2 regions of the Paenibacillus sp. LBL genome follow, and region 2 is predicted to be linked to the other one. Evidence: a T-box and tRNA genes for the amino acid it is inferred to sense, from the RefSeq annotation. Region 2 holds a T-box; the other holds one or more tRNA genes.
The links. The T-box of region 2 lies ahead of trpS (tryptophan--tRNA ligase). A T-box ahead of a tRNA ligase gene usually reads a tRNA of that ligase, here a tRNA-Trp.
Positions count from the first base shown of each region.

Region 1: it encodes a tRNA-Trp, which carries the amino acid that the T-box ahead of trpS (tryptophan--tRNA ligase) is inferred to sense. The anticodon was not compared.

Region 1 is NZ_JARXYU010000015.1:115,757-125,912, forward strand. Features, by position in the region: gene M2277_RS24730 (ParM/StbA family protein) at 1-363, opposite strand, end outside; gene M2277_RS24735 (hypothetical protein) at 644-1,201, shown strand; gene M2277_RS24740 (hypothetical protein) at 1,237-1,581, shown strand; gene M2277_RS24745 (hypothetical protein) at 1,596-1,871, shown strand; gene M2277_RS24750 (HU family DNA-binding protein) at 1,914-2,186, shown strand; gene M2277_RS24755 (PhoH family protein) at 2,204-3,454, shown strand; tRNA gene M2277_RS24760 (tRNA-Trp) at 3,491-3,564, shown strand; tRNA gene M2277_RS24765 (tRNA-Asn) at 3,568-3,642, shown strand; tRNA gene M2277_RS24770 (tRNA-Glu) at 3,792-3,865, shown strand; gene M2277_RS24775 (YonK family protein) at 3,961-4,137, shown strand; gene M2277_RS24780 (metallophosphoesterase family protein) at 4,142-5,398, shown strand; gene M2277_RS24785 (hypothetical protein) at 5,419-5,712, shown strand; gene M2277_RS24790 (hypothetical protein) at 5,787-6,647, shown strand; gene M2277_RS24795 (DNA-packaging protein) at 6,649-8,373, shown strand; gene M2277_RS24800 (hypothetical protein) at 8,385-9,833, shown strand; gene M2277_RS24805 (hypothetical protein) at 9,868-10,156, shown strand, end outside.
Region 2 is NZ_JARXYU010000011.1:182,217-192,372, forward strand. Features, by position in the region: gene M2277_RS21675 (FecCD family ABC transporter permease) at 40-1,050, opposite strand; gene M2277_RS21680 (FecCD family ABC transporter permease) at 1,047-2,051, opposite strand; gene M2277_RS21685 (iron-hydroxamate ABC transporter substrate-binding protein) at 2,120-3,067, opposite strand; gene M2277_RS21690 (ABC transporter ATP-binding protein) at 3,021-3,893, opposite strand; gene M2277_RS21695 (NAD(P)/FAD-dependent oxidoreductase) at 4,217-5,266, shown strand; gene trpS (tryptophan--tRNA ligase) at 5,463-6,446, opposite strand; T-box leader at 6,495-6,765, opposite strand; gene M2277_RS21705 (sigma-70 family RNA polymerase sigma factor) at 6,935-8,509, shown strand; gene M2277_RS21710 (phosphotransferase family protein) at 8,732-9,538, shown strand; gene M2277_RS21715 (DUF3600 domain-containing protein) at 9,730-10,156, opposite strand, start outside.

The sequences.
Region 1 (10,156 bases), on a different contig from region 2:
ACTCGTGATAACATAGTTCTCTTCATAACCATACTGATGACATGCTATTAATACGGAAAGAACAAAGTATTCATCAGTTTTGGTATTCACATATCCTTCGAGTGGGATTGCGTTGGTCTCTCTGATCGGCAAATGACCTGCGTAATAATGCTCATCATTTTTGTCATGCCAAACAATAGAGAAATCTTTATCTGTCATGAAGTCTTGTCCAATCTTCATTTTAAAGCCGTAGCATTTGTCGCTGTGGAACGTAAAGTTGCCATTCGCTGTTTTAACCTTGGAAAACTTACCCCCGTTATCTATTGCAACAATTCCTCGTGTCGCTGCGTTCGCTTTCCTAGAAAGCTGTTTTTGTAACGTCATTTACTAATTCCTCCCATGGTATAAGTTAACACTTGTTGAAACTAGTATAACACACATTACTAAGGTTAGGAAGGGGCCTAAGTAAAATATTCCTTACCTTCCTAATATATTACTTACTCAACCCGGGTATGAGTAAGTAATATATTCCTAACCTTAGTAATAATCAACTTACATAGTTCCTAACCTTAGTAATATATTACTTAGTGTCGAAAACTAGAAATATATTACAGAGACTAATGATATGAAAAATAGTATAATGATATATGGAGGTGGACAGATTTTGGGTTCCGTTCAAATTGATATTTACAAATCTGAAAGAGAGTTCAGTGATCTGAATTTATCAGACCAAAACATAATCAAATACCTAATCACTTATAGAGATAAGGTTGATATATATTACGGCGCTGAAAAGGATGTTCACTATAACAATGCAGGGAACGTCAAACGTTTAAACCAAGAGCTAGTCCATTTATATGCTGCGTTAGATGAATTAATTGAGTTATGTAAATTCAATGGCAGTCAAAGACAGCTGATCCATTTGGTTAGCATTGGCTATACTTTCAAAGATATTGAAGAAGTACATGGTGAATTGAAGGCACAGAGTATTGAAAGGAAATTTAATACTATCTGTAAGAAAATCGCTGAGATGAATATGGATGTGTGGAAAGTGTGGGTCCATAAAAATCGTTTGGGTACAAGTACTAAAGTGTGTAGCTGTTGCGGAAGAGAGTTGCCGCAGCTTTGGAGTTTCTTTGGAACAGATGCAAGAAATGCTGACGGATTCAAGGCGATTTGCAAGAAATGTGACAGTTACACGAAAAAACAGCTAAAAACATAGGTTTATATTTACTTACTAAGTGAGGGATTCTTTAAGTGAAAATTATTTTGCCTGATGGCGAAAAAAAGAATCTTGACGAAGCTTTAGATTACGAAAACCGTATTAAAGTGGTAGAAGAGATTTTGTTGAAGTGGAATGATCATTACCGAGAGACATGGGAAATGAACAAGACAAAAGTTGCCCTAGAAGTCTTGTCAAATTACATCTGTATGGTCAAGGAATTAGACGATAAGCATAAAGAGGATAAATACGTCATGTCTAATACTAAAATGAAGAAACTTAGACGTGGTGATAGTAAAAACACACCGTTCTCAAGCTTATCAAAAGAGGATCAAAGATTACTTGGCACATTAAACTCAGATGAAGAAGACGATTGGTAGGAAAGATAATGAAGATGAAATTTGAAAAGCTACAGGAAATTGTAAGACTATATCCTAACGCTGTTAAACAATGGTGCATTGTTGATATTGAGAATTACTTTGTATTCGAAGGAGAGAAGTATTGCATCGATGAGCGGTTAGAATCATATAAGGTATCTAATACGCCAAGCGATACAGACGACTGGACCAACGAATCAGAAATGGATTCCATTCTGTGTGTAAAAGAAGGGGAAACGCTAAGGTTCTTTGACCAAAACGTTGAACCAATCTTATCAGAATTCATCTACTAATGCAATATAAAATAGAATCACGGAATGAAAGGGAGATTTGAAATGAATAAAGCTGATTTGGTTAATGAAATTGCACAAAGATACGAGATGACTAAAAAAGACGCCACGGAAGCAGTCAACGTTGTTTTCGATACTATCTATGATGCACTGGTGAATGGCGAGGACGTAAAAGTGAATGGGTTCGGAACGTTTGAAATCCGTAAACGCGCAGCCCGTAACGGACGTAATCCCCAAACAGGCGAAGAAATGTTGATTCCTGCGAGTAATACAGTCGGTTTGAAACCTGCCAAGGCGCTCAAAGAAGACATCAACTAATAGTAAGGGGACTCCCGATGAACCAATCCTATGTAGTAGATACGAATGTCTTACTTGATGATGTTGATAGGCTCATCGACTTCAACATTGTGATCTCAGCTCATGTAATTCGTGAGCTTGAGAACCACAAGAAAAAGGGTGGGGAGCTTGCTTATAAAGCAAGGAAGGCAACTCGATATATTAATCGTTATCGTGATTCTTTGGTATTTGATCTGAATGATTACGAAGGTTTTATCGGCAAGGACTTCGATGTAGGTTATGTAGACAATAAACTTATTGATTGTTGCATGCAGAATGGTTACGGATTAATCACAAAGGATCTACTGCTTAAGTTTAAAGCTGAAGGGTTCAAGATACCTGTCATTGATTTTGACACTGAAGACACGGTTGATGACTCTTATACAGGGACGAGAGACTTGTACCTTGATATGAATTCAGTTGAAGACCAGCAAATTCTTTCTGATCTTTTCACCAAATCAGATAACTTTCTAGGCCTTAGAAAGAACGAATATTTGATTGTCTGGGATAAGAATTCACCTACTCTAGATGAACATGGCAATATCACAGGATACAAAATGATTGATAAATGTCATTTCAAATGGGACGGAGAAGCACTAGCTAAAGTCAAATGGAAGAAAATATCTAGTAAATTCATGGGTGAAATTAAGCCTTTGAATCAGAAGCAAGAGTTGCTGTTCGATATGTTGCAGGATAAGGATACTATGGTGAAAGCTTGCTTCGGGAAGTTTGGCACCGGCAAGGATTTCTGTATGTTATCACATGCGATTCACATGATAGAAACACAGAAATTTGAAAAGCTTGTCTTTGTTCGAAACGTTGTCGAGCTTGAGGATTCTGGTGAAATTGGTTTTCTTCCAGGCGATAACTTTGATAAGTTGATACCGTATGCAATGCCTATTGCGGATCATCTTGGCGGCATCGAAGGGCTAAGAATGTTCGTTGAAAAGGGCTTGATTGAATTACAACATCTTGGAACAATTCGTGGTCGGGACATTAAGAATTCGATTATATATGTAACTGAAGTTCAAAACAATACCCGAAACCATATTAAATTGCTTCTAGGCCGTGTCGGTGAAGGATCGCAGCTATGGCTAAACGGTGACTTAAAGCAAATTGATAAGGAATCATTTATCCATAAGAATGGTGTCAAAGCGTTATCTGTGTTAGGCGGCAATCCACTTTATGGGCAAGTTGTTCTAGATAAGACTGAAAGAAGTAAGACTGCTGAGTTAGCAGAGTTGATTTAATTCCAAGGCTCACGCTTAGTGCGTGGGCTTTTTGATATGGGTTTAGTGTAGTGGTAACACGGCAAGTTCCAACCTTGCAATCTAGGGTTCGATTCCTTAAACCTGTGCCATAAAGGGTTGTAGTTCAATGGTAGAACGGCGCACTGTTAATGCGTATGTTCCAGGTTCGAATCCTGGCTTCCCTGCCATGTAAGGTGTAGCTGATCGGCAGTCAATAGAGTTCAAGACTCTCACCTTGCAGGATTGATTTAGAGTTCGTGTTGGCTAACTGATTCAAGGTCAGTGGATCTACGATGATATAGAACTGATGGTGGTAACATCAGTGGCATAGCGATAGGGGATGTTGGTCAAGACGGCTTAAGACACTGCCCTTTCACGGCAGTAACACGGGTTCGAATCCCGTACATCCTATTTTGAAATACTGTTTAGGACTTCCTGACACGCACATTGGTTCGTCTCGGGAGAAAAGATTACATGAGTTAACGAGAAAAAGGGGAATCGATATAATGGCGAAGAGAGTACATTCCATTTCATTAAAAGGTAGATTTGAGGATGGCATGGTAACAGAAGAAACCAAGCATTCTGATGAAGTATATGATTTGTTTGCATTAATCAATGAATTTGAAGGCAAGGAAATATCAGTCACAATTCAAGAAGTTAATCCAATTCCAGCGGTAGGTTAAGACAATGCGTTCATATAAAAACTCTAATGGCGAAGTCATTACTGTTGATGATGTGCATTTGGAGACTGCTGTTTTATTAAAAATGGAACTGCAAAATGCAACACCTTCTCGAAAATGCAATTGGAGAACTCACCAGGCCATGATGACAATTGAAGGGTTCGATGATTCTGACATTAATGAATCGTATCGGTGCATGATTAAGGACCATCAAAAAGAAATGGGACTTTTGAGTAGTGCCACGAAGCATGCTGATCTGGTTGCAACGAATAAGCTGGAATCTATTAAACAAGCTGTTGGCGAAATATACATTGAAAAGCGTTCAAATCAACAAGTTTTAACGCAGCTGAACCGCATTAAACGTGACCTTGCAACGAGAGTGCTAGCGGTTGAGGAGCTTAAAGATGTATATGCGAACAATCTTGATATTAATGTTCCACATTTGACTTATAACCCACCATTTATGAAGAGTGAAAGCAAAGGCGTTCTAATGGTGACGGATTGGCATATTGGGGTAGTAGTGGACGACTGCTTAGGAAATTATTATAACCTTGAGATTGCTGAGAAAAGGTTAAACTTACTGAAGCAAGAAACTATCTATTACTGCAAAATGTTCGGAGTTACGGATCTGAATGTGGTGGGGCTTGGGGATTGGTGTGAACAGATGTATATGCGTCCAAATCAATCACAAGATTGCGAATTCGGGTTTTCAATGCAAATAGTTAAAGCTCAGAAGTTGATAATCGATCTACTTGTTTCCTTAAGTGAATATGTAAATGTCACATATAAAGGCATTGCTGGTAATCACGACAGAATGGCAGGAGATAAGGCTGTTAGTCATGCAGGTGATAATGTGAATGTGATTATCAATGATGGCATTAAAAATGTCGTACAGGCAATCAATTCAGAACGGCTGCAATTTATTGAAACTAGCATTCATGATTCTTCTATTGTATTGGACTTGAATGGGAAGAAAATCAAGTTTGTTCACGGTGATCGTGACAATGGAGATAAGAAGCGCCGGTTACTTGGTCACATTTCTATGGATGAAGTAATCTATGATGCGTTTGTTCATGGTCATCTCCATAACTATTATGTGCAAGAAGACGATCATGGCAGATTGATAGTTGGTGTACCTTGCTTAATGGGACGCAACAACTACAGCAAGGATATGTTGTGCGCGACAAACGCAGGACAAGCTATGATTGTTGTTCGCGGTGATGGTACGATTGTTCCGATAAAGATTGACTTGCAAGCTGCCTAATAAGAAGGGGTGTACTCGAAATGATGTTCAATTTTAACGACAAAGAGAAAGATGATTATTGCCCTCATTGCAGTCAACCTGAAGAAGAGATCGATGGGGCTTACGTAGAAACAGAGTTAGATGACCCTAAAGATATTGTAGATCGGTACTATAATCATTTCACTGAATCCGTTACTAATGAAGAAGAACTATATGAAGCCATTATATCTCTATTTAATGAATCATATTTATACGCTTGGAAGAAGAGTCTCTTAACTGACATCGAAAGCAAGATTGAAGCTTTGAGCATTGTTGACAAGCAGAATGAGCGATAAAGAGCTATTTAACTGCATCCATTAATTAAATGGGTGTAGAAAAAATAGCTCTTTATCTATTGAGGGGTTATTGTATGGCGATAAAGAAAAAGTTACCTGGTAAAAAGATTTGCATGAAGTGCGGAAGAGAACGAGTATTAGTTAATTTCTACGCAAGTACTAGTACTATGTTTAGCGATCAGCTTGTTCCAGTTTGCAAGGATTGCCTTAAAGAAATGGTTAATCCAAAAGATTTAAACACCGTGAAGATGGTTTTGAGACAGATTGATAAACCGTATAGGGTGGATGTCTGGAATAAAGCTGTAGAATCTCCAAAGGATACATTTGGAGAGTATATGAGAATGATTTCATCGCTACCACAGTATAAAGGAATGACGTATGAGGATTCCGTAGAAGGAGTATATGAAGTAGACATTCCTGATGAAGAACAAGAGGAAGAGTATGATTTTGTAAATGAGTTTAAAATCACTCCTGATATCGTGTTCAAATGGGGTACTGGTTATAAACCAAAAGAGTATATGCGGCTCGAAGATTTGTACGTTCGAATGATTGAATCTCATGATATCTCAGCACCACAGCACAAAGAGCTATTGAAAATAATGTGCGTGTTGAACTTAAAGATGGAGATTTGTTTAGAGAAAGACGATATAAATGGATTTGCGAAACTTCACGATCAGTATCAAAAGTTGTTACAGTCTTCAGGATTCCGTCCTATCGATAGAAAGAGTGGAGATGAAGCAACAGGTTTAAAGACCTTTTCGCAAATTTTCGAAGAAGTTGAGCGAGACGGTTTTATAGAACCATGGGAAATCGAAGAAGATCAAGACATTATAGATCGAACGATTATGTATTTGCTTAACTATCAAAAGAAGCTCCTTCATCAAGAATTATTGAGTCAACCACCGTCTGACACACCCAAAGTAGGTGAAGAATGACGTGGCATCCCATAAGAATTATAAAAGTGAAACAAGCAAAGAGCAAAACGACCTAAGCAAAAAGAAAACCTCAATGCGATCCTTCTCTGAGACTAAGAAGGATTGGAGGAAGTATTGCTCGTATTGGCGCAAGTATCCTGATAGGTTCTTAGATTTCGTTGCAGGCGAAAATCCTAAGATAAAATTATACTTTTACCAAAGATTGATGCTTAGAGTCTTGTTTAGATATCAAATTGTTTATTTCTGTATGACACGGGGTTCAGCTAAATCCTTCATACAGATACTAGCCTTGTATTTGAAATGTATCATGTTCCCTAACTCATATTACTTTATCGCAGCTCCAACAAAGATGCAGGCGGCAAAGATATCCCAAGAGAACATTGAAAACATTTGGAACTTCTTCCCGTTACTGAGGGCAGAGGTAAAAAAGGAATTCTTCCATAACGACTATACGAAGCTAATTTTCATGAATGGTTCACGCCTTGACGTTGTGCAGGTTGCAGAATCGTCTCGGGGTGGTCGCCGTCACGGTGGTAGTGTCGAAGAGATAGTCGATAACACGATGAAGAAAGATACGCTGCAAACGGTCGTTATCCCGATGATGGCGAACAGCCGCTTAGCAACGTGCGGTGGTGTAGACCCCAATGAGATTCACAAGTTTACTTATTATGTAACAACGGCAGGTACAAGACAGTCTTTCGCATATGAAAAGTTAATGGAAGTTACTGCACTCATGGCCCAAGGCAAGAGTGCTTTTTCTTTAGGTGCCGGTTTTGAACTGGCGTGTATGCATGGTCAATTGGATGAAGCGTTCATTAATGACCTTCGGGAGCAGCCAACCACGAACCTAGCAGGTTTCGGTCGGGAGTACATGTCTGAATGGTCAGGTACATCTGAAAACTCCCTTGTTACCATGGAAGACTTACAAGCAAGTCGAGTTTTGACTAAAGCTGAAGAGAAGCATTCAGGTGAGAAAGATGTTTCTTATGTCTTATCTTATGACGTGGCCCGTGCAGAAGGGGCAGCGAACGCTAACTCTGCTCTGGTGGTTATCAAGTTAATTCCTCGTGGTGACGGGACTTACCAAAAGCATGTCGTTAACTGTTACTCGTTTGAGGGAACACACTTCTTGGAACAAACCTTGTTCCTTAAACGAAAGGCTAATGACTTTAAAGCCCGAATGGTTGTAATTGATAGTAACGGTCTGGGTAGTGGTTTGATCGACCAACTGGTACTTGAGATTGACGACAATCCTAGCTGGTCAGTAGTGAATGATGATCGTTATTTGCGGTACAAGCTAGAGAATTCGGTACCGCTGATCTATGCTTTGAAATCGCAGTCTAAAGAAATGAAGGCAAGTGACATTCATAACATTTTCATGCAGACGATCAGCAATCAGAAGGTAAAGCTGTTGCACACTGAGTCACAAGCAAGAACTTCTAGAGAAAGAAAGAAGAATATTGACCAGTTAGCAAAAGAGTTAATGCCCTACACTATGACAGATTTGATGTGCGAAGAGATATTGAACCTTGAGTACAAACAGTCAGGAAATCAGACTCAGGTTAAACAGATAAGCAATCGTATCAATAAGGATAAGTTTTCGGCGCTTGAGTATGGTCTTTGGTATGTCCATACGTTAGAGAAATCCAATCAAGTAAGACGTAATGAGAATGTTGATATATCGAAATTCTTCCAGGTGAAGAAACCAATTTATAAGATGAGGTAGGTGGTGATTAGGTGAGTAATGATTTTGAGCAGCGTATTAACGCTATGACTTTTGCTTCTCTTGGCAAGATGATCGTAACTGATCTGAAAAAGGGACGAGAGAGTACAATACTGAAAAAGTATAAAAAAGAGCAGGTTGTTAGCTTTCTTGAAAGTCCAGACAAGAATCAGAAGCAACTGCGCGAAATCAGTAACATTATTTACAACAAAAGCCCACACTATCAAAGGCTTATAAACTACTTCGCTAATATGCCGGTGTTTAGATATATCGTTGAGCCTGTTGGTTTGGAAGTAAATAAAGTTAATAAAAAGACTTTTATTAATCAGTACAAAAGAGTCAACGAAATGCTTGAATTGATGAATATTAGGCATGAATTCGGGAAGATACTGAACACTGCATTTAAGGAAGACGTGTTCTATGGTTATGAACACTCTACCAAAGACAGCTACTTCATTCAGCGATTGAATCCTGACTATTGCCGAATTTCTTCAATTGAAGATGGCGTATACAACTTTGCATGGGACTTTTCTTATTTTAATACTTATCCTGATAAGCTGAAGAATTTCCCGAAGGAATTCGAGGTTAAGTATAACCAATATAAGAACAACAAGGATGCTCAGTGGATTGAACTTAATCCAGAAAATACAATCTGTATCAAAATTAATAGTGATATTGAATATCCAGTCCTGCCATTCGCAGGGCTTTTTGATGCGATTTTTGAGATCGAGGAGTTCAAGGCACTTCGCAAAACGAAAGAGGAAATGGGTAACTATAAAATCCTAGTTCAAGAATTGCCAATGAGAAAAGACAGTTTGCAAAACAACGACTTCTTAATTGACTTCACACATATGAGCCTATTTCATAATCGAGCTTCAGAAGCACTTCCTGAGAATGTCGGGTTAGTAACATCGCCTATGAAAATTACAGACATATCCTTTGATAAGGACAGGGTAGATGCGGACAACGTTGCTAAGGCAGAACGTGATTTCTGGGGCGCTTCGGGTGTCAGTCAACTATTGTTCAACGCTGATAAAGCAGGAAGCATTGGGCTTGATAAATCTATCAAAACTGATGAAATGCTAGTCTTTAATATTCTTAGACAATTTGAGAGATGGCTTAACAGGAAGTCAAGGTTCTTTAATAATAACACCTTGTTTAAGGTTAGCCTTTTGGACCTGACGATTTTCAACATTGATGAAGTGTTTGAAAGAGCTTTGAAAGCTGCGACTTTTGGAATTCCATCGAAGACCATTATCGGTGCGGTGTTGGGGATGTCTCCAACTGCCCTAACCAATATGGCTTATCTAGAGAACGAGATTCTTCAAATGCACGTCAACTTTATTCCAGTAAGTTCGGCTCATACCGGCATGAATGACCAGGGTGGAAGGCCGAGCCAAGGCGACAATGTAAGCGAGGAAGGGTTAAAGGCGAGAGATCAAGGAAAGAACATCTCGAAATGACTTGTAAAATAGCATCGGAAAGGGGGTGAGATACATGAAATTTAATGCTGCTATTAGTAACATTAAACAAGTCAATCCACTCTTTTCCGAATGTAACATCAAAGTACTATATGCAGGCGCTAATAGAAACAAATCATTTATTTCCAAGCAATCAGTGGATCGCGCTTTGCCAACGATCTACAACATTCCGATTGTGGGCGAGTTCCTTGAGAAGAAAGAAGACTTTGGTACTCATGGCGGTAAGGTAGAGATAACGGACCAAGAGATCAAGTTCGTTCAAACCACTAAGCCATATGGTGTTGTACCTGAATCTGCAACAATCT
Region 2 (10,156 bases):
GCGTAATAAAGGCTTTGGGAAAACCAGCAGGAAAACCTGTTATTTTTTCTTGAGCAGCAAATATACAAAATACGGCGCACCGATGATGGCAACCATGATCCCGGCGGCGATGCCGTCAGGATCTACGATATTGCGCCCGATCGTGTCTGCAAGCAGCAGCAGCCAGCCGCCAATCAATACAGCAATCGGAATGTAGAGCTGATTCCGCGGACCTACGAGCGCTTTGGCGATATGCGGGCCCATGAGTCCAATGAACGTAATGCCGCCCGTCACAGACACGGCAGATGCTGCAAGAGCTACAGCTGCCAGAAGCAGCACAATGCGTTCCTTCTCGATGGACACGCCCACCCCGATGCCTACGGGGTCGCTTAATCCCAGCAAGTTCATTCGCTGCGCTTTGTACAGCGTGAAGGGAACCAGGATAATCAGCCATGGCAGAAGCGCAGCAATGAAGGGCCAATCGGTACCCCATATACCACCCGCTAACCATTTGGCTATAAAATCGACCTTGGTTCGTTCAGCGGATGAAGTGAGTACAATCATGACACCTGAAAGCGCCATGGAGAACCCGACGCCGGTAAGCACCAGTTTAACGGGCTGCAGGCCTTGGCCTTTTCGGAATGAGAACAGGTAGATACACACCGCGGTCAGCACGGCACCGATAAATGCGGCAAGCGGCAGCATGTATATAAAGGAACCCGCCTCAATCGGGAAGAACAAGAAGAATACGGCTACCCCTACCCCGGCGCCGGAGTTAATTCCGATAATGCCGGGATCAGCGAGGTCGTTGCGGGTAATGTTCTGCAGAATAGCACCGGAGAGCGCAAGTGCCATTCCTGCCAGCAGCGTGATGATCATGCGCGGCAGACGAACATCAAAGATAATGAACTTTTCTTTGAAGCTGCCCTGGCCGAACAGGGTCGGCAGAATCCGGTCATAGCTGACGGACGAATAACCCAGACCAAGCCCGATCAGGATGGTCAGCAGTGTCAGCACGAACAGGGCAATAAATGTTATGCGCTGCTTTCTTACTAAGGATGGATGAATCATGTTAGTCCACGCCCTCCTTTATGCACAATGAACAGGAAGAAGGGCAATCCCATAATGGCAATCAGGGCAGCAACCGGCGTCTCATAAGGAGCATGCAGCGTCCGGCCGACCGTGTCAGCAAACAGCATGAAGATGGCTCCAACCGTTGCCGACATCGGAATCACGTGGCGGTAATCGGTTCCAACGATACCGCGGACGATATGAGGAATCATGAGGCCGAGGAAGGCCAGATTCCCTACCAATGCTACGGACGTTCCTGCCAAGAGGACAATCACCACAAACAGAATGAGTTTGATGGCTGCGATATTTTGCCCCAAGCCGACAGCGACTTCTTCGCTCAAGCTGAGGATGGTCAGCTGTCTGGATAATACGATGGCGATGACAATGCCTATTAGAATAAACGGAAATATCGTCTGAAGCTGACCCCATGACGTGCCGATTACGCCGCCAGCCGTCCACATGGATATGTCTTTGGATATTTTAAAATAAATACCGATGCCTTCTGCGATGGCGTACAAAAATGCCGAGACAGCTGAACCGGCCAACACCATCTGCAGGGGAGAGAAGCCGCCTCTTCGCATGGCTCCGATTCCGAAGACCATGACAGCCCCAACCGCCGATCCAATGAAGCAGGCCACCATAATGCCGAAATAATTGGCGGTAGGAATGAAGGCCAGCGTAAAAGCCAGAGCCGCATTGGCTCCGCTGGTAAGGCCTAACAGACCGGGGTCAGCCAGCGGATTGCGCGTGATTCCCTGCATGATGGCGCCGGAGACCGCAAGCGAGGCTCCCACCAGAATGGCAGCAACCTCACGGGGCAGGCGAATTTCCCGAAGGATGGATAATTTCTCGCCTTGCATTGAGGTGGTAAGGGCAAACCACACATCCTTGATGGTGGTTTCAGCCGCACCGAACACCATCGCAATGACAAACATGCCAATGAATACGATGATGCCTGCGATCAATTTAAGAGAAAAAGGAATAGACCGTTTTGTTGGCATGAGAATCATCTTTTCATTTTAAAGTTTGAATAACTCGTAGTTAGTCTGGCTCAGGGCAGATTCATATGTTAGTTGCCCAGAAAATGTTCAATAAAGAAATCCAGTTGGTAGTCGAGCGTAGTAGCATCGTTAAAATAGAACCGTGTCGCATCAGCTTCGAATACGTGGCCATTCTTCACAGCCGGTATTTGTTTGTATGTTTCGGTTTCCTGGAAAGAGCTATCCGCCCCAGGGGTTTTACTGAAGATCACGTAGTCGCCGGCAAACTCCGGCAGTACTTCGGCGGACAGCGCATAGTAGCCGTCTTTCAATGCCATTTCTTTTACCTTTTCAGGCATTTTCAGTTTCATTTCCCCGTAGAGAATTTCGGTACCGCGGCCCCAGTTATCGCCGAATACATAAATTTGCTTTTCAAAATTCTCGATGACGGATACCGTGGCATCCTCACCGATTTTGGCACGGATATCCTCACCGGCTTTTTGGGCGCGTTGTTTGAAATCGTCGATCCAGGCTTGCGCCTCTTTCTCCTTGTTAACCAGCTTTCCGATCTCCAGATGCTGGGTCAGATAATCCACTTTGTTGTAGGTATAGGTAACGGTTGGCGCAATCTCCTTGAGTTTGTCGACGTTCTTGATATTGGAGAGACCGATGATCAGGTCGGGATCAAGCTCAATGATTTTCTCCAGACTTTCGTCGCTGACTTCCATAGCATCCTTGATTTTATCCGCAAATGCCGGATTGTTTTTAGACCAGGAATCAACCCCGACAAGATTGACGTTCAGCGCAATCAGGTTGCCTGTGAACGCGGATAACACAATGACACGCTGCGGATTGGCCGGCACCTCGATGGGTCCGTTCTCGGACTCATATGTAATGGTTCCCGCTGCAGTTTCCGTTTGCTCCGCTTTAGGTGTTTCGGTAGTTCCTGCATTGCTGCTGCTTGTCTCTGCCGGCTTGCTGTTGCAAGCGCTAAGAATGAACAGCAGTGCGATAAACGGGATGAGTAGCTTCTTCATAGTTGTCGTTTTGCTCCGTTTTGAGTACATTCTCTTTTTCCCCTTTTAATAGATTGTATGTGATGCATATAGGTTTCGCGGTGCGGGGATCGCGGCCGATCTCTGCATCGATATGGAATACTTTCTTTAATACATCGTGGGAGATAACCTCTTCCGGATCTCCGGCTTGAATGATGTCTCCGTCTTTCATCGCAATGATGTAATCAGCGAATCTTGCAGCCTGGTTGAGATCATGCAGAACCATGACAATGGTACGCTGCTGCTCGATATTCAGCTTCTCCAGAAGCTCCAGGATTTCAAGCTGATGCGCCATATCCAGATAAGTGGTCGGCTCGTCGAGGAAAATCATCTCGGTCTCCTGCGCAAGTGCCATCGCAATCCATACCCGCTGGCGCTGCCCACCGGATAGAGCATCCACCGAGCGATATTTATATTCCTGGGTTCCCGTAACCTCCAGAGCCCAGTCAATGACTTCCATATCCTGCTTGGACAAGCGGCCAAAACCGCGCTGATGTGGATAGCGGCCATAAGATACCAGCTCGCCAACGGTCAGTCCACCTGGCCCTTCGGGTGTCTGAGGCAGAATCGCGAGTTTCTTCGCCAGCAGCTTTGTATTCATTTTGGCGATTTCTTCTCCATCGAGAATGGCAGCTCCGGCTTGATAGGGAATAATGCGGGTAACGGCTTTCAAAAGAGTAGACTTGCCGCAGCCGTTAGGACCAATAATAGTTGTGATTCTTTTATCAGGAATATCTACATTAAGACGATTCAATATCAGATTCTCGCCGTAGCCGACGCTTATTCGATCTGTACTTAGGCGAATCATCATGTCACCTCCAGAATAGTTAGCAATCAAACGATAATGATTCTCAATTTCATCCATAAATATAATGTGGAGGCGCGCCGTTGTCAATAAATATCTTAATGGAAATTTCAAATAATATTCATGTTTCTTCATAATAATAACAACATGTAGGTTATGGTCTTATGGAATGACTGTATATAGGCGAAATTGTGACAAAATGAATTTTTAATAAATGTTTGATTGTAAAACAGAGGAAGTCAACGTATACTAATTGATAATGATAATCATTTACGTTACAAGGTGATCACAACAGCCTTTTAATCTATAGACCGGGAGTGAAATGCATGAGTGGGAATGAGATATTTGATGTAACCGTTATTGGTGGAGGACCAGCAGGATTATATTCTGCTTTTTATAGTGGACTGCGTGGAATGAAGACCAAGATTATAGAATATCAACCCATGCTAGGCGGGAAGGTTCACGTCTATCCGGAGAAAATGATATGGGATGTCGGCGGGCTGACGCCGACTCCGGGCGCGAAGCTGATCGAACAGATGGTTCAGCAAGGCTTGACGTTTAATCCCGAAGTGCTGCTAAACGAGAAAGTGGAATCGATTGTCCGTAACAAGGAAGGGCTATTCGAATTACATACCGCGCATTCCGGCGTGCATCTGTCCCGAACGGTTATCGTGGCGGTCGGCGGAGGTATCCTGAATCCGCAGAAGCTGAAGATTGAAGGAGCAGAGCGGTTTGAAGTGTCGAACCTGAATTACACGGTGAAGTCCCTGCAGCATTTCAAGGGCAAGACCGTCATCGTGTCGGGCGGAGGAAATTCGGCGGTGGATTGGGCAAACGAGTTGGAGCCTGTGGCGGAGAAGGTGTTCCTGGCCTATCGCAAGGGCGAATTGTCGGGTCATGAAGCCCAGGTGGAGCAGCTGATGAACAGTACGGCGACCTGTCATCTCAATACATCAATCACGAAGCTTATTGCTTCCGATAATCATGAGGTGATCGAGCGGGTGGAACTGACCAATAACGAGACGGGGGAAGTTTCGTATCTGGCCGTGGACGAAGTCATCATTAACCATGGCTACGAACGGGATATGTCGCTCTTGGAGAACAGCAAGCTCGATATTGAACGGAAAGACGACTACTATATTGCGGGCAACGCAAGCTGTAAATCCTCCGTACCCGGACTGTATGCCGCAGGTGACATCCTGCATTTTGACGGGAAGCTGCACTTGATTGCGGGTGCTTTCCAGGATGCAGCGAATGCGGTGAACAGCGCGAAGCAATTCATTGAACCGGACGCCACAAGTTACGCCATGGTTTCTTCGCATAATGATGTATTTAAGGAACGAAATCGCGAACTAGTGAAGCAATTGATCAATTAGAACGAAGGCATGCCGCTTTATTATAGAAGAGAAGCGAGGGAATCCGAGCTTCTTTTTTTGCGTTCCCCTATTGTTCTGGATAATCCCTGAAGTAATCAACGGGCCGTAGCTGATCAGCTGCGCCATCAGAGTCAGGGCGCCCCTTTGATCTGATTCCCTAAGGAAACCGTCAACAAATGGACGCCCTGCGGTTCTTTCAAAACGTGACAAAACCCATCGCTTTCTTGGCAGCAAGGAGTGTTCCGCTGGCAGTTTGGGCAGCCCGCTGGGCCCCATCTATCAAGATGCGGTCAAGCTCGGAAGAATCCACGATTTGATGGAACTTCTCTTGAATCGGAAGCAGCTTCTCAATGACCACCTCGGCCAATTCCTTCTTGAAGGTGCCATACCCCTGGCCATCATATCGCTTCTCGATGATGGAGATATCTTCCTCGGAGAATACGGAATAGATCTCGATCAGATTGCTGACAGCAGGCTTCTGCTCCCAATCGTGACGAACCTCGCCTTCGGAGTCGGTAACGGCTTTGGAGAACTTCCTGCGGATATCCTCCGGCGAATCCATCATGTGGACGCAGCTGTTCTTGTTGGGATTGCTCTTGCTCATCTTCTTCGATGGATCATCCAATCCCATGACCCGGGAGCCAATATCCTGAATGATCGGCTCAGGGATTATAAACGTGCTGCCAAACCGGTTATTAAAGCGCTCTGCCACATCACGGGTCAGCTCCAGATGCTGTTTCTGGTCGTCGCCGACAGGCACATGCGTTGCTTGATAGAGCAGCACATCGGCAGCCATCAGAACCGGGTACGTAAACAGTGCAGAGCTCACCGTATCTTTGCCGTCCGATTTCTCCTTGAATTGGGTCATTCGCTTTAACTCCCCGAAATGCGCTTGCGTCTCCAGCAACCATCCAAGCTCCGCATGCGCAGGAACCTGCGATTGCAGAAAGATTGTCGCTTTGCGCGGATCAATGCCCGACGCGATGTAGAGAGCGGCAATGTCCCGCGTACGCTGGTGCAGCTTCCTGGGGTCCTGATACACCGTAACCGCATGGAAGTCCGGGACAAAGACATAGGCTTCGTAATCATGCTGCAGATTCACATACTGGCGAAGTGCGCCCCCGTATCCGCCAATATTCAAATCTCCGCTGGGTTTGATACCTGACAATAATCGTTTCATTCACACACCTCCTGATCATTTGGAACAACACAAAAAACACCTCATCCCCTATGGGACGAAGTGTAACTCCGCGGTACCACCCGAATTCGACTGAAGTGTCGCACTTAAGCATGACAGAGGACTTGACTGCTCACTGGTTTCTGTCATCTCTCCCAAGGTAACGGGGGAGCACCGTCAAGGCCTACTGCTCTAGTGTTTCCAGAGGTTCGGGTTGAAGCGAGAAGATCCATTCACATATTCCAGGGTACCGGGCCTCGCACCAACCGCCGGTTCGCTTTAACCTTGGGAATAAGCTACTATTCCTTCTCATAGCCGTGTGGTATGTTGTTCATGAATTTCATCCATCCTGTTCAGCATGAGTGCAGGCAGGATGGATATGATGAGAATCATTACACAGTTGTTATGTGAATGTCAATCAGGAAGGTAACCTTTTTCATATAAAGTGGCACTTCTTTATAGAGACATGATGAAGGGAGGTACGGAAGAAAGTGTTCCAGTGGATCGAGGATGCCAAGAGGGGTAGTGCGGAAGCCCATGAAAAATTGGTCAAACATTATACAGGCATGGCGTTAGCTGTGGCTTACGACAAATTACAGGATCCCTACTTAGCGGAAGATGCGATGCAGGAGGCGTTCACCGAGGCTTTTGGCAATCTCCATAAGCTGCAGGACCCCCGGCGATTTCCCGGATGGTTCAAGGTGATCGTGGAGCGTCAATGCTACAGATACCTGCGCAGAAAACAGTTTCGGACACTGCCGCTCCATGAGCTTGAGCAGCCCATCATTAATCAGCAAAGCTTGGAGTCGATTGTGGAGAGGAGAGAAATGATCGGTCAGTTGCATGGGACGATAGAGGAATTGCCATCGAACATGCGAATTGCGGTCGAGCTATATTATTTTCAGGGCTACAGCCTTCAGGAAATTTCTGAATATTTGGATGTGTCCTTGTCTGCCTTGAAGAAGAGGCTGTTTGATGCACGGCGGAAGCTGAAGAACACGCTTCATGTTGCCGACTTTGTATCGGTGTTCTCTGATCTATATGAGGGAGGTAAACGCATGCTGCATATCGTAAACGGAGATTCGGTTGGAGATAAGCTGAAGCAAGGAAAAGTCCAGGGGGATATTCTGGTTTGGAGGGAGCTGTACTCGTTCGGTCCGGTATTCCCGCAAATGGATGAGCCCGATAACCGAAAGGCAAGGGCGCAGTATTTGGAACAAACGCTTGGAATCCCGCAGAAGGAATATCTGGACACTTGTGAGTTGCAGGAGCAGAAGCTGCAGGATTTTGGAAAATATGATGAAGTTGTCCTTTGGTTTGAGCATGACCTGTTTGACCAGACGATGCTGTCTTATTTGTTGAATTGGTTTAAGGACCGGCCGCTGGGGAATACGAAGCTTAGCCTGCTGTGCATAGGCGCGTATCCCGGTATTGAGCTGTTCCGTGGGTTGGGGCAGCTTAGCTCAGCGACGCTGGAGACTTTGGCGGGTACATGGCACACAATTGGAGATGAGGAGCTAACGCTGGGAAGTAAGGTATGGGAAGCCTACACTTCGGATCAGCCGCAGAAACATCAGCGCATCTTGCAGGATGATTATACGGCGCTGCCGTTTGTCAGAGATGCATTTGAAGCTCACCTGTCACGTCTGCCTTCCGTGAGCAGCGGGCTCGGGATCATCGAGCAGGCCACGTTAGAGGCTGTGGCGGGTGGAATCAACACACCTTATGAGTTATTTCGGAAGGTAGGTGACCAGCTTCATGTACTCGGAATTGGTGATCTGGAGTTCTGGTATTATTTATCCGCGATGACGGAGGGACCGCATGCATTGCTGGACATTAATGGCGCAGCATCGTTTCCAAAATTCAAGGCGAAGGCTCCCGATTTCCGAGATTGCATGCTTCAGGTGACGAGTCTGGGAAGGGATGTATTGGCTGCGAAATCGGACTACGCCCATACAAACATCGTCGATAAGTGGATTGGCGGCCTGCATCTGCAGGGGAAAGCTCCGCTGTGGCGCTGGGACGTGCAGCAAAGAACGATAGTGCTAGCGGGCGAATCAGAATGACATCAGACTAAGGGGACGATCCTGCTTGGAATATTCAGGTGGATCGTCCTTTTTTTAAAAAAACTGATCTTCCGGATGGGGGCGGCCTGAAACAACTCGGTCTCTGGACGGAGCAGGTTCTCATCCCAGGGCGGGAATTCATAGCCGCTTCTTTAGCATACAATGGTGTCAAAGATACGTTCGAAATTTAAATCAAGCTGATAAAGATATGGAGGAAGTGCTTTGGAGAAGGGTGTCTTGATCGGAAAAGGCAGGAGTGCAGAGGTCTATGAATGGGGCGAGTTTCAGGCCTTGAAGCTGTTCTACCAAGGGTACCGTCCAGAATGGATAACGTATGAGGCGGAGATGGGGCGCATTGTTTCGGAAGCCGGCGTGCCGGCACCGGCCGTATTTGGCATGGTGGAGCTCGAGGGGAGGACAGGGCTCGTATATGAACGAATTACAGGGTCCTCGATGCTGCATCAGGTGCAATCGTCCCCGCTCCAGTTAAGGAAATGCGCGCGGGATATGGCACGGCTCCAGCATGCCACTCACGGCTGCACAACAACCATACTGCCGCGGCAAAAAGAAAATTTGGAACATGCCATAATGGATGCCCGCGGCATTTTACAGGATAAAGCTCAGACGATCTGCAAGATGCTGGAGTCTTTGCCGGAAGGGGACTCCATCTGTCATGGAGACTTTCATCCCGACAATATAGTGGTTACGGGGGATGGATGCCGGGCGATTGACTGGAACAACGCCAATGTTGGTAACCCTCTGTGCGATGTCGCCAGGACATCCCTGATGTTTCAGTCACCGTTTAACCCGTTGCAGCAATCAAGGATTATGGCGGTTGTGCTCCGGGCTGCCCGTACGATGTGGAATAGAGTATATCTGAACGAATACTGCCGCCTGTCCCATGCAAAGCGGGAGGATATCCACCGCTGGATGCTGCCGGTAGCGGCAGCCAGATTGAGAGAAGACGTTCCAGGTGAACGGGCATGGCTAATGGAGCTTATTGATGATCGGTTACGTGCGTATGCTTGATGAGCCGGTTATGCCGATCATCTCCAGAGTAGATGCGCCAACAGGCGTAGTCATGCCGATCAGCTGAAAGTAATGGTGCTGTTCCATGGTGCAAGAGATGGCTTTTTGAGCAGACCATCGTATAAGGGCAGCGCCCCGGGCTCCTGACGAGAAAAAAGGGACTCCATCCACATCGGATGGGTCCCTGCTTCTTACGGCTTGGCGGGTCCTTTAATCTTCTCGAAGTACGGAGCCAGCTTGGAGGCGAGCTCCTCAAACTGCTGCTGCTCTTCTTTGGTCAGCTTCTCCTCATGTTTGACCCCATTTTTATCGGTGATCTTCAGCTTTAATTGCATCAACTGCTTGGTCAGCTCCACATACTCCTTGAATTCGTCTTCCGTGAGTTTGTCTTTTGCTGCTTGAAGCATTCCCTCAATCTCTTGATAATCTTCCTGGGTACCGCCGATCTGTTCAATGGTTGTAGAAGAACCGAATATACCATCGGCTAGATAGGAAGAAGCATATACGGCTGACGGAATCAGGATGGCTACTGCGGCAATACCTGCAAGCATGCGTTTTTTCATGGGAGATCTACCTTTCTTTTCGTTCGCATAGTGTTGGTAGGACTGTTTAACACGC